Regions from separate parts of the Serratia sp. NCCP-200 genome, predicted to be linked through region 1. Evidence: predicted binding sites of a transcription regulator. Region 1 holds the regulator's gene; each other region holds the start of a gene.

Region 1 (3,135 bases):
GGCGGTGAGCCGCACCATCCGTGAACTGGAACAGATCCTGGAAACCCAGTTGATCAATCGCAGCAGTCAGGGAATGACGCTGACCGAAACCGGCCGCGCCTTCGCCCTGCGAATGCAGTTGATCCTGGAGGAATTGCAGCGCGCCGCCGACGAGATCCAGCAGTTGAATCAGCATTCGCAAGGTAACGTCGCCATTGGCTGCTCTTCGCTACTCGCCCTGACGGTATTACCGGAGCTGGTCGAAGCCTTCAAACAGCCGTTTCCACAGGCCAATCTCCTAATCCGCGAAGCGCAGCTTTCTACGCTACTGCCAGCATTGCGCGAAGGCCGCCTGGATTTTGCCGTGGGTACCGTCAGCCCGGAACTTCCGCTGGAGGATCTGGTGCGTGAACCGCTGTTCAACGCCTCTTTTTGCATTATCGCACGCCAGGGGCACCCACTGGCGCAGGCCACCTCGTTGGACGAACTGCGTGAGGCCAAGTGGTTATTACCGGAAACCGATATGGGTTATTACCAGCAGTTGCGTGCGGTATTAGGCACCTTCTATCAGCAATTGAGCCGTTCGCCCATTCGTTCGGACTCTGTGACCTGTGGCTTGAATATGGTGCTGGAGGCGGATTATCTGACTATCGTGGCGCGGGCGATGAGTGCACCGTTCTATTTGCAGCGTCGGCTGGTGGCATTGCCTATCGACACGTTGCCACAAGCGCAATATTGCGTGCTGTATTCACAGAAATCGCCGCTAACCGTGACGGCACGGCGATTTCTTGATTTATTGCGTGCCCACTGCCTGCGCTACCCTTGGTAGGATCAGGCCACTTCGCGGATTTCGAAGCTGTGGCTAATGCTGGCGGCTTTACCCAGCATCAAGGAGACGGAGCAGTATTTCTCGGCGGAAAGATCCACCGCGCGCTCGACAATCTTATCGGTCAGCCCTTTGCCGGTGACGATAAAATGCAGGTTGATATGGGTAAACAGACGCGGTGCTTCTTCACGACGCTCGGAGGTCAGTTTTACCTCACAGTCACGCACATCGTTACGCCCTTTTTGCAGGATCGACACCACATCGATGGCGCTACAGCCGCCGACGGACATCAACACCATTTCCATCGGGCTTGGCGCTTTATCGCCAGCATTGCCATCCATCAAAACCTGGTGACCAGACGCAGACTCACCCAGGAATGTCAGCCCTTCTACCCACTTAACTCTTGCCTGCATGTTACACACTCCGGTTAATTTCTTAAAAACAGGGTACGCTTTCGCATACATTCTGGCAACGTAACCTGACGCTAATCATGCTGAAGCGAGACAACACAAGACACCCGCCTCACTCTGTGCTACAAACAGAGCCGCAATAACTCTTTCCAGGTCACCGATTTCAGGGATATGTCCAAGGAAAGGCCCCTATATTGGTTTGTTAACAGAATGTAGCTTGCAGCTCTCCCTGCAAGTTAATATGCTAGAGCACAAGCGTATTTCTATAACACGCCTCAAAACCTGTTGATAGCCACAATTAAAACACCGGGCTATAAGCACGTTTTACAGGGAACTCTGACCCCTGTGATACAAGGCAGCGATAACAACAGAGGATAACAGCGAATGGTTCTCGGCAAACCGCAAACAGACCCGACTCTCGAATGGTTCCTGTCTCATTGCCATATCCACAAATATCCATCGAAGAGTACGCTTATTCACCAAGGTGAAAAGGCCGAAACGCTTTACTACATCGTCAAAGGCTCCGTCGCGGTGCTGATTAAAGATGAAGAAGGCAAAGAGATGATCCTGTCCTACCTTAACCAGGGGGATTTCATCGGCGAGCTAGGATTATTTGAAGAAGGCCAGGAGCGTAGCGCCTGGGTACGGGCCAAAACCGCCTGTGAAGTGGCTGAAATTTCCTACAAGAAATTCCGCCAACTGATCCAGGTTAACCCGGATATCCTGATGCGCCTGTCCGCACAGATGGCTAACCGCCTGCAAGTCACCTCAGAGAAAGTGGGTAACCTCGCCTTCCTTGACGTAACCGGCCGCATTGCACAGACCTTGCTGAACCTGGCAAAACAGCCTGATGCCATGACTCACCCAGACGGCATGCAGATCAAAATCACCCGCCAGGAAATTGGCCAAATCGTCGGTTGCTCACGTGAAACCGTCGGTCGTATTTTGAAAATGCTCGAAGATCAAAACCTGATCTCCGCGCACGGCAAAACCATTGTCGTGTACGGTACGCGTTAATCCCCAGAGAAACGGTGCAGCAATGCGCCGTTTCTTTACCTGCTGAATAGCCAACCATGTGGCGCCGCCTGATCTACCACCCGGAAGTCAACTACGCACTGCGGCAAACGCTGGTGTTGTGCCTGCCGGTGGCGTTTGGTTTACTGATTGGCAACCTGCAACTCGGCATGCTGTTCTCGTTGGTGCCCGCCTGCTGCAACATTGCCGGGCTGGATACGCCACACAAACGCTTTTTCAAACGCCTGGTCGTAGGCGGCTCCCTGTTCGCACTCAGCAGCCTTCTGCTGCAACAAGCCCTGCTGTGGGATCTGCCGTTACCCTTGCTGATGCTGGCAATGGCGCTGTTGCTCGGCGTCAGCGGTGAGATCAGCCCGCTGCACGCACGCCTGCTACCAGCCGCATTGGTCGCCGCCATCTTTTCCCTCAGCATGGTAGGCACCGTGCCAATCTGGCATGCCCCTTTGCTGTATATCGTCGGCACCGCCTGGTACGGGCTGTTTACCTGGGCCTGGTTCAAGCTGTGGAAAGAGCAGCCGATGCGCGAATCCCTAAGCCAGCTGTATATGCAGTTGGCCGACTATTTTGAAGCCAAATACTCATTACTGACGCAGCACACCGATCCTGAAACTGCCCTGCCGCCGCTGTTGCAACGCCAGCAGAAAGTGATGGACCTGATCAGTCTGCTATACCAACAGCTTAATTTCCTGCCCCATGCCAATAACCTAGAGCAAAAGCGCCTGCGGCGTACGTTTCAGGTGGCGCTCGATTTGCAAGAGCACATCACCGTCAGCCTGCATCTGCCGGAAGAAGTGCAAAAGCTGGTGGAGCAAAGCCAGGCCGAAGCGATTATCCGCCGCAACGCCCAAGTGATCGCCACGCGCCTGCGGGTGATGGCCGACGATA
Region 2 (3,135 bases), on a different contig from region 1:
CAGAATACGTGCGGTTTTCATTTTGTCGCCAAAATATTCCACGCGTGCAGTCTGGTTATCTTGATCGGTGTACAGACAAGAGGTGTGACCGATACCGCCCATGGCGACCAGTTTCTCGGCTTTGCAGACGGCGTCTTCAAAGTCTTTGGCCCGGTACATCGCCAGGGTAGGTGACAGTTTTTCGTGAGCAAACGGCTCAGATTCGTCAACCAGTTTCACTTCACCGATCAGGATTTTGGTGTTGGCTGGCACTTTGATACCGGCCATTTCAGCGATTTTTGGTGCAGACTGGCCAACGATAGCGGCGTTCAGGCCACCGTTTTTCAGGATGATGTCCTGAACGGCTTTCAGCTCTTTGCCCTGCAGCATGTAGCCGCCGTGGGAAGCGAAGCGTGCGCGCACTGCATCGTATGCGGAATCCACCACAATCACGGACTGTTCAGACGCACAGATCACACCGCTGTCGAAGGTTTTTGACATCAGGATAGAAGCAACAACGCGTTTGATGTCGGCAGTTTCATCGACTACAACTGGAGTGTTACCGGCACCAACACCGATAGCGGGTTTACCAGAGCTGTAAGCAGCTTTAACCATGCCTGGGCCACCGGTTGCCAGGATCAGGTTGATGTCTGGGTGATGCATCAGTTGATTGGACAGTTCCACCGTTGGCTGGTCGATCCAACCGACGATGTCTTTCGGCGCGCCAGCAGCAATGGCAGCCTGCAACACGATATCTGCGGCTTTGTTGGTGGCGTTCTTGGCACGTGGGTGCGGAGAGAAGATAATGCCGTTACGGGTTTTCAGGCTGATCAGCGCTTTGAAGATCGCGGTAGAAGTTGGGTTGGTGGTTGGCACGATACCGCAAATCAGGCCAATTGGCTCTGCAATGGTGATGGTACCGAAAGTTTCGTCTTCGGAGAGGATCCCGCAGGTCTTTTCGTCTTTATAGGCGTTATAGATGTATTCGGAAGCGAAGTGGTTTTTGATGACTTTGTCTTCAACGATACCCATGCCAGATTCTTCAACGGCCATTTTAGCCAGAGGAATACGGGCATCTGCGGCGGCGAGGGCAGCGGCGCGGAAGATCTTATCAACTTGCTCTTGTGAGAAGTTGGCATACTCGCGCTGGGCTTTTTTGACACGTGCAACTAGCTCGTTCAATTCAGCGACATTCGTTACAGCCATGATGCTCTCCTGATAAATGTTAAACTCTTTCAGTAAATAAGCCGTTCGAGGAACTAGTATAGACATCTGTCAGGAAGGCGTCTGTTAGATCATGAGACTTTTCCCGCAGTTAGCGACCCATACTGCTGATTTACTTAAAGAGCTTTACCAAGTGCAAGTTGGTAGTAGGCAAGCGAGACAGAAATCGGTATCCATACCTCGTACTCCCTTTTGACTACGACTAAGAGCTTAACTATTCCTGAGTAGATATTTTGTGATGTACATCATAAAAATCGCAAGCTGACACCTTTCAGCTGGCATTTGTTGAGAGCGATTATCAACAAGGTGCTTGACGATGACGCGATGATACTTGATAACAGCATGCAACACACAAGGCATTAACAATAGCGAATTGTTTTGTAACATTCTGTTGGGGTAGGGAAAAATGCTGGCCGGGTGGATGGATTAGCTGGCGCAATTCCATTACATTAGCGCGCATCGGCAGTGTCTCTTTTTACAGCTATTTATGCGGAGTTTTTCGTGGGCCAATCTCTGTTGGATTTTTCCGGCTACATCAAGTTCTTTGTCGGCCTGTTTGCGCTGGTCAACCCGGTAGGTATTCTGCCGGTGTTTATCAGCATGACCAGCTATCAGGCCGAGGTCGGGCGTAACAAAACCAACCTGACGGCTAACCTGTCGGTGGCGATTATTTTGTGGACCTCGCTGTTCCTGGGCGAGGGCATATTGCGTATGTTTGGTATCTCCATCGATTCTTTCCGTATTGCCGGCGGCATTCTGGTGGTGACCATTGCCATGTCGATGATCAGCGGCAAGCTGGGTGAAGACAAACAGAACAAGCAGGAAAAGTCAGAGAGCGCGATCCGTGAAAGCATCGGGGTTGTTCCCTTGGCGCTGCCCCTGATGGCCGGGCCGGGTGCCATCAGTTCCACCATTGTCTGGAGCTCTCGTTACCACAGCTGGCAGAACCTGTTAGGTTTTACCGTGGCGATCGCCTTGTTCGCTTTCTGTTGCTGGCTATTGTTCCGGGCAGCTCCGCTGCTGGTGCGTCTGCTGGGGCAAACCGGCATCAACGTCATTACCCGTATCATGGGGTTATTGTTGATGGCGCTGGGGATCGAATTTATTGTCACCGGCATCAAAGCCATTTTCCCTGGGTTGTTATAACCTTAATAAAGCCGCGGACAACCCCGTTTGCGGCTTAATTTATTTTTAATTTTTCAAATTATCCCAGCTGATGCATTATTAAAGTGCATAACCTGCCTGCTTTTCATTCTATTGCCCCACCCTGTGGCACAAATCTCACTTTATCGGTTGATAAAGCACCAAGATGTTATTTTCTCCACTTTTAAACACCGCGTGACGGGGTTTTTATCTCCCTATGGGTAAAATTGTTGTTAATTTAATTACATCATTCTGTAGGGCTTGTCTCCGTTTCACACAGGTGTTATTAGTGATTAAGCACGCATAGGCAGGTGTTTATTCTCTGAACGGCATTTTTGTTAACTGAATGTTTCTTTTGAGCGGTTTTTTTCATCCGTGAAGAAAAGGTTGAAAATGAAGATGTTATTTATCCAATAAAATCATGGCGTTAACCGTCATCTAGGTGGATGGGAAGGCTAGGTGTCTGTAGGGCTATGGGATAATAAAAGAGAAATGCTTAACATTTCTGTAAAAATTATTAGCTATGAATTTTTGCTTCTGCTAATTTCCGAGCAACTTATCAGAAGGAAAAATCTTATCTTTGGCGCACCAAGTAGGAATGATTTTTGCTGATATCCGTATATTTAGCCCGCTTGATAACTATTTCACAATTATTGCTTAGCCGTGAAAAGGAGCCTGTAGTATGCCGCAAACCACGAAGCATCAACCGTTGGCCGTTATCATCGCCGCCGTGTTGGGGATGAGCGCCAGCCAAAACCTGCAGGCCGTTGAGGTTCCGGCCGGTGTGCA
Region 3 (3,135 bases), on a different contig from region 1:
TTTTGTCTGTATTTCCGCGGTTACCAGGTCGATCTGATCGCCAGCCGCAGCCGTGTACTCACGTTCAAAAAGAACATCTGCGCCCGCGCGTAAAAGTTCGCCGTGCTATGACGGGGCGCTGCATACTGCGCCCGCCTATCAGCCCGACATATCATTCACACCAATTATTAAAAAACAGGTCGTGGCTATCAGGCAAAAAATTGTTCACGCGCAAAACTACTCATGATATCCGAGTAAATGCCGTAGATTTTTCTTGCGGCAAAATAAGCCATCCAGTAATTTTAGTCGGCCACAGAAATGAGTAAACCTGCTCTTTTTCGTTGCACCTCAAAACCCATCTTATGTCATCGATAAATGATACTACTCAATTTCCCGCCGTCCCGTGCGGGATTTCTTTTACTACTTTTCACTATTATAACGCCACTTTTTAGTCTTTTTTGTTGCTGTTTTGTTGCGAATAATCTACCTTTAGGCCTTGAAAAGCTCAACCACTCAGCGTGGCGAAACCGCTATTTCTGGGCGTTTAGGAGTTATAACCATGCACATGACGTTGATGGAGTACATCCAGCTGCACTTCAATGGTGATATTTATCGCTATGCGCAATTTGAAGGTGTCAGCCGTGAGCAAATCCTCAAGTGGATCGACAATGAGTGCTACGTTATCAAGGGTAAATTGGTTATGCCGGTTAAACATTTACCCGCGGAAAGTTAGCCTTAATGATGAAAAAAAACCCCGCCAGCGCGGGGTTTCCTGTTTCTGATACCACGAAAAATCAGAAGTTATAACCGGCAACCAGGTAGTAACCCCAGCCGGTAGACTTGATTGGCCCCTGCGGCGTACCGATGTCCACCCCATCATTCCATTGACCACCGTTATGGAAGTAACGTGCCACGAAGGAGTAATGCCAGTGATCGTAGTTCAGCGCCAAAATGTGGCTGGAGGCGATAGAGTTGCTGGTACGTGCCTGACGGCCATCCACCACGAAGTTGTCGCTGCCCAGATCGGAATCAAAGTCAAAGTTGGTGAAACCGATATAGCTCAGGTTGCCGCCCCACATTTCGGTCAACGGCACAAAATATTTCACCTTGAAGCGATAGCCGTCCCAGCTGTTCTCGTTGGATGCACCATAGTTCTGCCATTGGTATTTGGCATAAATGTTCATCGACAGGCTCATCGGCAGGCCGGTTTCGATATCGGTGCCTAGGCCCATATACCAGGTGCTTTGACGGGAGGCGTTGTTACGCCCCATGTCGTAAATGTAGTTGTTGGCAAAATACCACTCTTTGAACGGCCCAAAGCCCAGGTTGGTGCCAGTCAGTTTGTCGATGGAGAAGCGCGGTTCGATCTCCATAAACAGCGGTGAACCTTTATCCCAGATACCACGGTTTGGCGTGTTACCGGTGCCGAAGAACTTTGGCACATCCACGTAGCCATAGAAATCCAGCCAGTCTTTCTTGGCAAAGGCTTCATACTCCAGATACACGTCATTGTTCAGCTGCGGCCCGAAGCGGGTATGGTAGCTGCCTACTACGTTGACACTCTGATGCCACCAGTCTGAAAGATACTGGCTGTCTTTGCTTTCTGCCGCCATGGAAGCGGGGCTGAAAGACGCGGAAAGAAGCACACCTGCTGCGAGAGCTATTTTCTTCATTTTATTACCACATGCTGAGTGGGCCAATTCCCTGCCCGTTGGAATGATATGTGTCTGGCGACGCCTGCTGTAAACAAACGGTTACCTATTACCGGTCGCCGTGCGCATTATAGAAAGCTCTCACTGTAATAATCTGTGATCCAGTCAGGCATTTTACCATCGCGTAATCGATTGCGTTCTCATTTTATAAAATAAATTGCAGTGCAAAACATTTTTGATGTGATTTTCATCATATCGATAATTTTTCAATCGCCGATTTTTGGTGTCTTTATGTTCAACACCAAATTTTAACCTGAGGTTAAAAAGCGCATAAAAAAGCCGACGCTTATGTCGGCTTAGTGGCAGGCGGGCGCAGGATACGGCCCCCTTATATGGCGAACCCGTTGGTTTTTTTTCAGCGGGCTCCGGGTACGGCCTTGGCAATGTTCTCTTGCCGGAATATCACCTCATCACCCGTGGCAATTTCCCATTGGCTGACCGGGATATCGACTTTCGGCGAGGCCACGACTACCGAGCCGTGGATCAGCTTATCGTCACGGCGCAGGATCATCACATCCAACTGGTATTCATGCGGTAGGTTAGCGGTGGTCAGGCGAACGACATCACCAGTGCTGAAACTGTGACCATTAAGCGCTGGCTGCTGAATAAATTGAATATCTTTTCTCATTTTCCCGTTCCTTCTGGCAGAACACTTACCTTGAGATTAGCTCGAAATTCATTATTCTGCCGCCTGCGCAGGTAAAAAATAGGCCTCAGTCGGCGCGGGTGGCCCGCCAGCAAATCAGCGATCCTAGCGTGACCATCATCACCCCTTGCCAGAAGTTGAGGGTCAGCGCGGTGCTGAGTACCACGGCGGCAAACACCGATGACAATACCGGGGTAAAGTAAGATACGGTCGCCAGCAGCGTCATATTGCCATGCAGGATCCCGACGTTCCAAGCGGCATAGCCAGCCCCCATCGCCGTCCCCACGCACAGCAACGCCACCACAACCGGCAGGCTAAAGTGCATGCCGCTTTCATTACTGAAAGGATAAATCAGCCACAGCGCCAGCGCGGTCAGCGAGATAAACAGCACTACCGCGTTTTTGCCCTGGGCGATCCTCTTGGTCACGTTGCAATAGATGGCCCAAATCACCGCACCGCTGAATGCCAGCCCGTAACTCAACGGATTACTGCGCACGTTGGCCAGCATTTGTGCCGGTGACCAACCGCCGCTGCCACTCATGATCCAGCCAATCCCGAACAGGGAAAGTAACAAACCAGGCACCACCCACCATTTGGCCTTTTGTCCATTGAACAGGATGGCCATCAATACGGTAAAACAGGGCCAAAGATAGTTGATCATCCCCAGCTCAATGGCCTGCGTACGGTTGCTGGCATAGCCCAGCGACAGCGAGAGGCAAATCTCATACAGCACAAACAGCAGGCTGCCGAGGAGCAGATAGGAACGGCGGAACTCGCGCAGCTTGGGAATGCCCATAA
Region 4 (3,135 bases), on a different contig from region 1:
ACGGGTTTTTATCATGCCAGCGGCGGGGCGATCCTGCTCAATACTCACAAACGACCCATCGATGTGATCCGTATCCTCGGGCAGAAATTCCGTGCAGGGGATTGGATTAACCCCGCGCAACTGGGGTCGCGCCTTTACTACAAAATGTTTGGTGGCACACATCTGGTGAACCGTGCCGGGCTTGCCCGCACCTTCCAGAATATCCGCCTGTTCCGTGAGATGTCGGTGGTGGAGAACCTGTTGGTGGCGCAACACCGTTTGAGTAACCGAAACCTGATTGCTGGCGTGCTCAATACGCCAGCCTATCGCCGGGCAGAAAATGAAGCACTGGACCGCGCATTTTACTGGCTGGAGGTGGTCGAGTTGGTGGACTGTGCCAACCGCCTGGCGGGGGAGATGTCCTACGGCCAGCAGCGGCGGCTGGAGATCGCCCGCGCGATGTGCACTACCCCGGAAATGATCTGCCTGGATGAGCCCGCCGCCGGGTTGAACCCGGTGGAAACCGCCACCCTGAGCCGGATCATCCGCTTTTTGCGCCAGCATCATGATATTACGGTGCTGCTGATCGAACATGATATGGGCATGGTGATGGAGATTTCCGACCGGGTGATCGTACTGGATCACGGCAATGTGATCGCCGAGGGGACGCCGCAGGAGATCCAACACAATGACAGCGTGATCGCCGCTTATCTGGGCGCAGACGAAGAGGAGCTGGCGGGATGAGCGAGGTGATGCTGGAATTTCGCGAGGTAGATGTCCATTACGGCCCAATCCAGGCGCTGGAACAGGTGTCATTACAGGTCAGGCAAGGGGAAACCGTAGCGTTGATCGGGGCCAACGGGGCGGGGAAATCCACCTTGCTGATGTCAATCTTTGGCCAACCCCGCATCAGCGGTGGGCAGATCCTGTTTCAGGGGACGGATATCAGCCAGCGGTCGACGCATTTTGTGGCCAGCAGTGGCATCGCGCAGGCCCCAGAAGGGCGGAGGATTTTCCCCGACATGAGCGTAGAGGAAAATCTGCTGATGGGCACCATCACCCTTGGTAACCGCTATGCCGCTGAAGATATGCAACGTATGTATGAGCTGTTTCCGCGCCTGAAAGAGCGGCGTAACCAGCGGGCGATGACCATGTCCGGCGGTGAGCAGCAAATGTTGGCGATAGCCCGTGCGCTGATGAGCCGGCCAAAGTTGCTGTTGCTGGATGAGCCGAGTCTGGGGCTGGCACCGATCATCGTCAAACAGATCTTCAGCATTCTGCGCGAACTGGCCAACGGCGGCATGACAATTTTCCTGGTGGAGCAAAACGCCAACCATGCGCTGAAGCTGTCCGATCGGGGCTATGTGATGGTCAATGGGCAAATCCGCCTGAGCGGCAGCGGTGCCGAACTGCTGAGCAATCAGGAGGTGAGAAAGGCTTATCTGGGAGGCGCATAAAGGTAACCGCCCCGATGAGGGGCGCATTGAACATCCTCGATCCTAGGGGCGTCAAATATGGCGCTCCTACTGTTGAAAAAAACAGCACTACAAAAACGTGATCTAGGTCGCATTCTGGTTACGGGTTAGTTAAAATGGCGCCACTGCCAGCCCCTGTTCCGGAACACCTACAATGGATGAAATCAGCACTTCCCGCTCGACCGCCTGGATGCGCGTGGTCGTCTTGGCCATTTCGGCATTTATCTTTAATACCACCGAATTTATCCCCGTCGGGTTATTGAGTGATATTGCCCAAAGCTTTGGGATGCAAACCGAGCAGGTGGGGCTGATCATCACGATTTATGCCTGGATCGTTGCCACGATGTCGCTGGTCTGTATGTTGCTGACCAGCAAGATTGAGCGGCGTAAGCTGCTGATCGGGGTATTTATCCTGTTTATTGCCAGCCATGTGCTCACCGCGGTGGCCTGGAACTTTACCACCTTGGTGATCTCGCGTGCCGGTGTGGCGCTGGCGCACTCGGTGTTCTGGTCGATCACCGCGTCATTGGCCATTCGTGTTGCACCCGCAGGCAAAAAGGCACAGGCGTTGAGTATGCTGGCGGGGGGAACCGCGCTGGCGATGGTGTTGGGTTTACCGTTAGGGCGAGTGGTGGGGCAGCTACTCGGTTGGCGTATGACGTTTATTGGCATTGCCGTGTGCGCCACCCTGGCGTTGGTGATGCTGTGGCGCTTGCTGCCGGTGCTGAAAAGCGAGCATTCCGGTTCACTGGCCAGCGTTCCCCTGTTGTTCAAACGCCCGGAGCTGGTCAGCCTGTATATGTTGACCATCATTGTGGTGACGGCGCACTTTACTGCCTACAGCTACATCGAGCCCTTTATCCAGACCGTGGCCGGGTTATCCGCCAACTTTACCACCTTGATGCTGTTACTGTTTGGTGCTGCGGGCATTGTCGGCAGCCTGCTATTCAGCCGCTACAGCGAACGTTTCCCGTCGGGTTTCTTCATGGGGGCAATTGGTCTGCTGGCCCTCAGCCTGTTATTGCTGTTGCCCGCTTCCGGTAATGAAACGACCTTGACGTTGCTGTGTGTGGTCTGGGGCATGGCCATCATGGCGATTGGTCTTTCGATGCAGGCGAAGGTGCTCAGTCTGGCACCGGATGCGACCGATGTCTCGATGGCGATCTTCTCCGGCTTGTATAACTTTGGGATCGGCGGCGGGGCGTTGCTGGGCAACCAGGTCAGCCTGCATCTGGGAATGCCAAACATTGGCTTCGTCGGAGCGCCGTTGGCCCTGATCGCCCTCGGCTGGTGTATCTTGAGTTTCTATCGTAACGAACGCTTGCAGCACCATCGGGCTTGATAGCTCTGGCAAACACCTCGTAGATACTCTCCATGCTGACAAACTTCAACCGGTTCTGAACGTAGGGGCGCTGCACGCTGCGCCCCTACGGTTGGACATGGTGTTGTTTTTAGGGACGCTGCAATGTGTGGGTATTCCCTCCTAGATGCTCACCGCACAGCCTGGTTATAGGTTTGCACCTATATAGCATTTAACCTATATTGGTCTAGGTTCAACGACAAAAAAGGAGTAGGCCATGGGCAGAACACTCGAACAAATCCTGGCGGAAGAAAAACCCGAGGTAGTGGCCAGCGCTGAGCGCATTGCGGCGGATACGCTGCTCAATATTCACCTGGCCGA

What was found. The regulator CRP, encoded in region 1, controls carbon source genes, mostly activating them, when cyclic AMP is high. The targets are predictions, from matches to a motif close to ATGTGANNNNNNTCACAT.
Region 2: the regulator CRP is predicted to act here: its motif matches at 1,437-1,454, upstream of AC6HVW_RS13890 (YchE family NAAT transporter).
Region 3: the regulator CRP is predicted to act here: its motif matches at 1,870-1,887, upstream of AC6HVW_RS11335 (nucleoside-specific channel-forming protein Tsx).
Region 4: the regulator CRP is predicted to act here: its motif matches at 1,532-1,549, upstream of AC6HVW_RS03710 (sugar transporter).

What each region holds. Positions count from the first base shown of each region.
Region 1 covers NZ_BAAKUJ010000007.1:174,357-177,491, reverse strand. The annotation lists gene AC6HVW_RS21035 (LysR substrate-binding domain-containing protein) at 1-808, shown strand, start outside; gene AC6HVW_RS21030 (OsmC family protein) at 811-1,218, opposite strand; gene crp (cAMP-activated global transcriptional regulator CRP) at 1,600-2,232, shown strand; gene AC6HVW_RS21020 (YccS/YhfK family putative transporter) at 2,289-3,135, shown strand, end outside.
Region 2 covers NZ_BAAKUJ010000003.1:818,811-821,945, reverse strand. The annotation lists gene adhE (bifunctional acetaldehyde-CoA/alcohol dehydrogenase) at 1-1,185, opposite strand, end outside; gene AC6HVW_RS13890 (YchE family NAAT transporter) at 1,705-2,349, shown strand; gene AC6HVW_RS13885 (ABC transporter substrate-binding protein) at 3,029-3,135, shown strand, end outside.
Region 3 covers NZ_BAAKUJ010000003.1:254,304-257,438, reverse strand. The annotation lists gene AC6HVW_RS11345 (serine hydrolase domain-containing protein) at 1-93, shown strand, start outside; gene AC6HVW_RS11340 (hypothetical protein) at 539-712, shown strand; gene AC6HVW_RS11335 (nucleoside-specific channel-forming protein Tsx) at 774-1,652, opposite strand; gene AC6HVW_RS11330 (hypothetical protein) at 2,047-2,319, opposite strand; gene yddG (aromatic amino acid DMT transporter YddG) at 2,405-3,135, opposite strand, start outside.
Region 4 covers NZ_BAAKUJ010000001.1:797,273-800,407, forward strand. The annotation lists gene AC6HVW_RS03700 (ABC transporter ATP-binding protein) at 1-723, shown strand, start outside; gene AC6HVW_RS03705 (ABC transporter ATP-binding protein) at 720-1,436, shown strand; gene AC6HVW_RS03710 (sugar transporter) at 1,609-2,796, shown strand; gene proR (transcriptional regulator ProR) at 3,032-3,135, shown strand, end outside.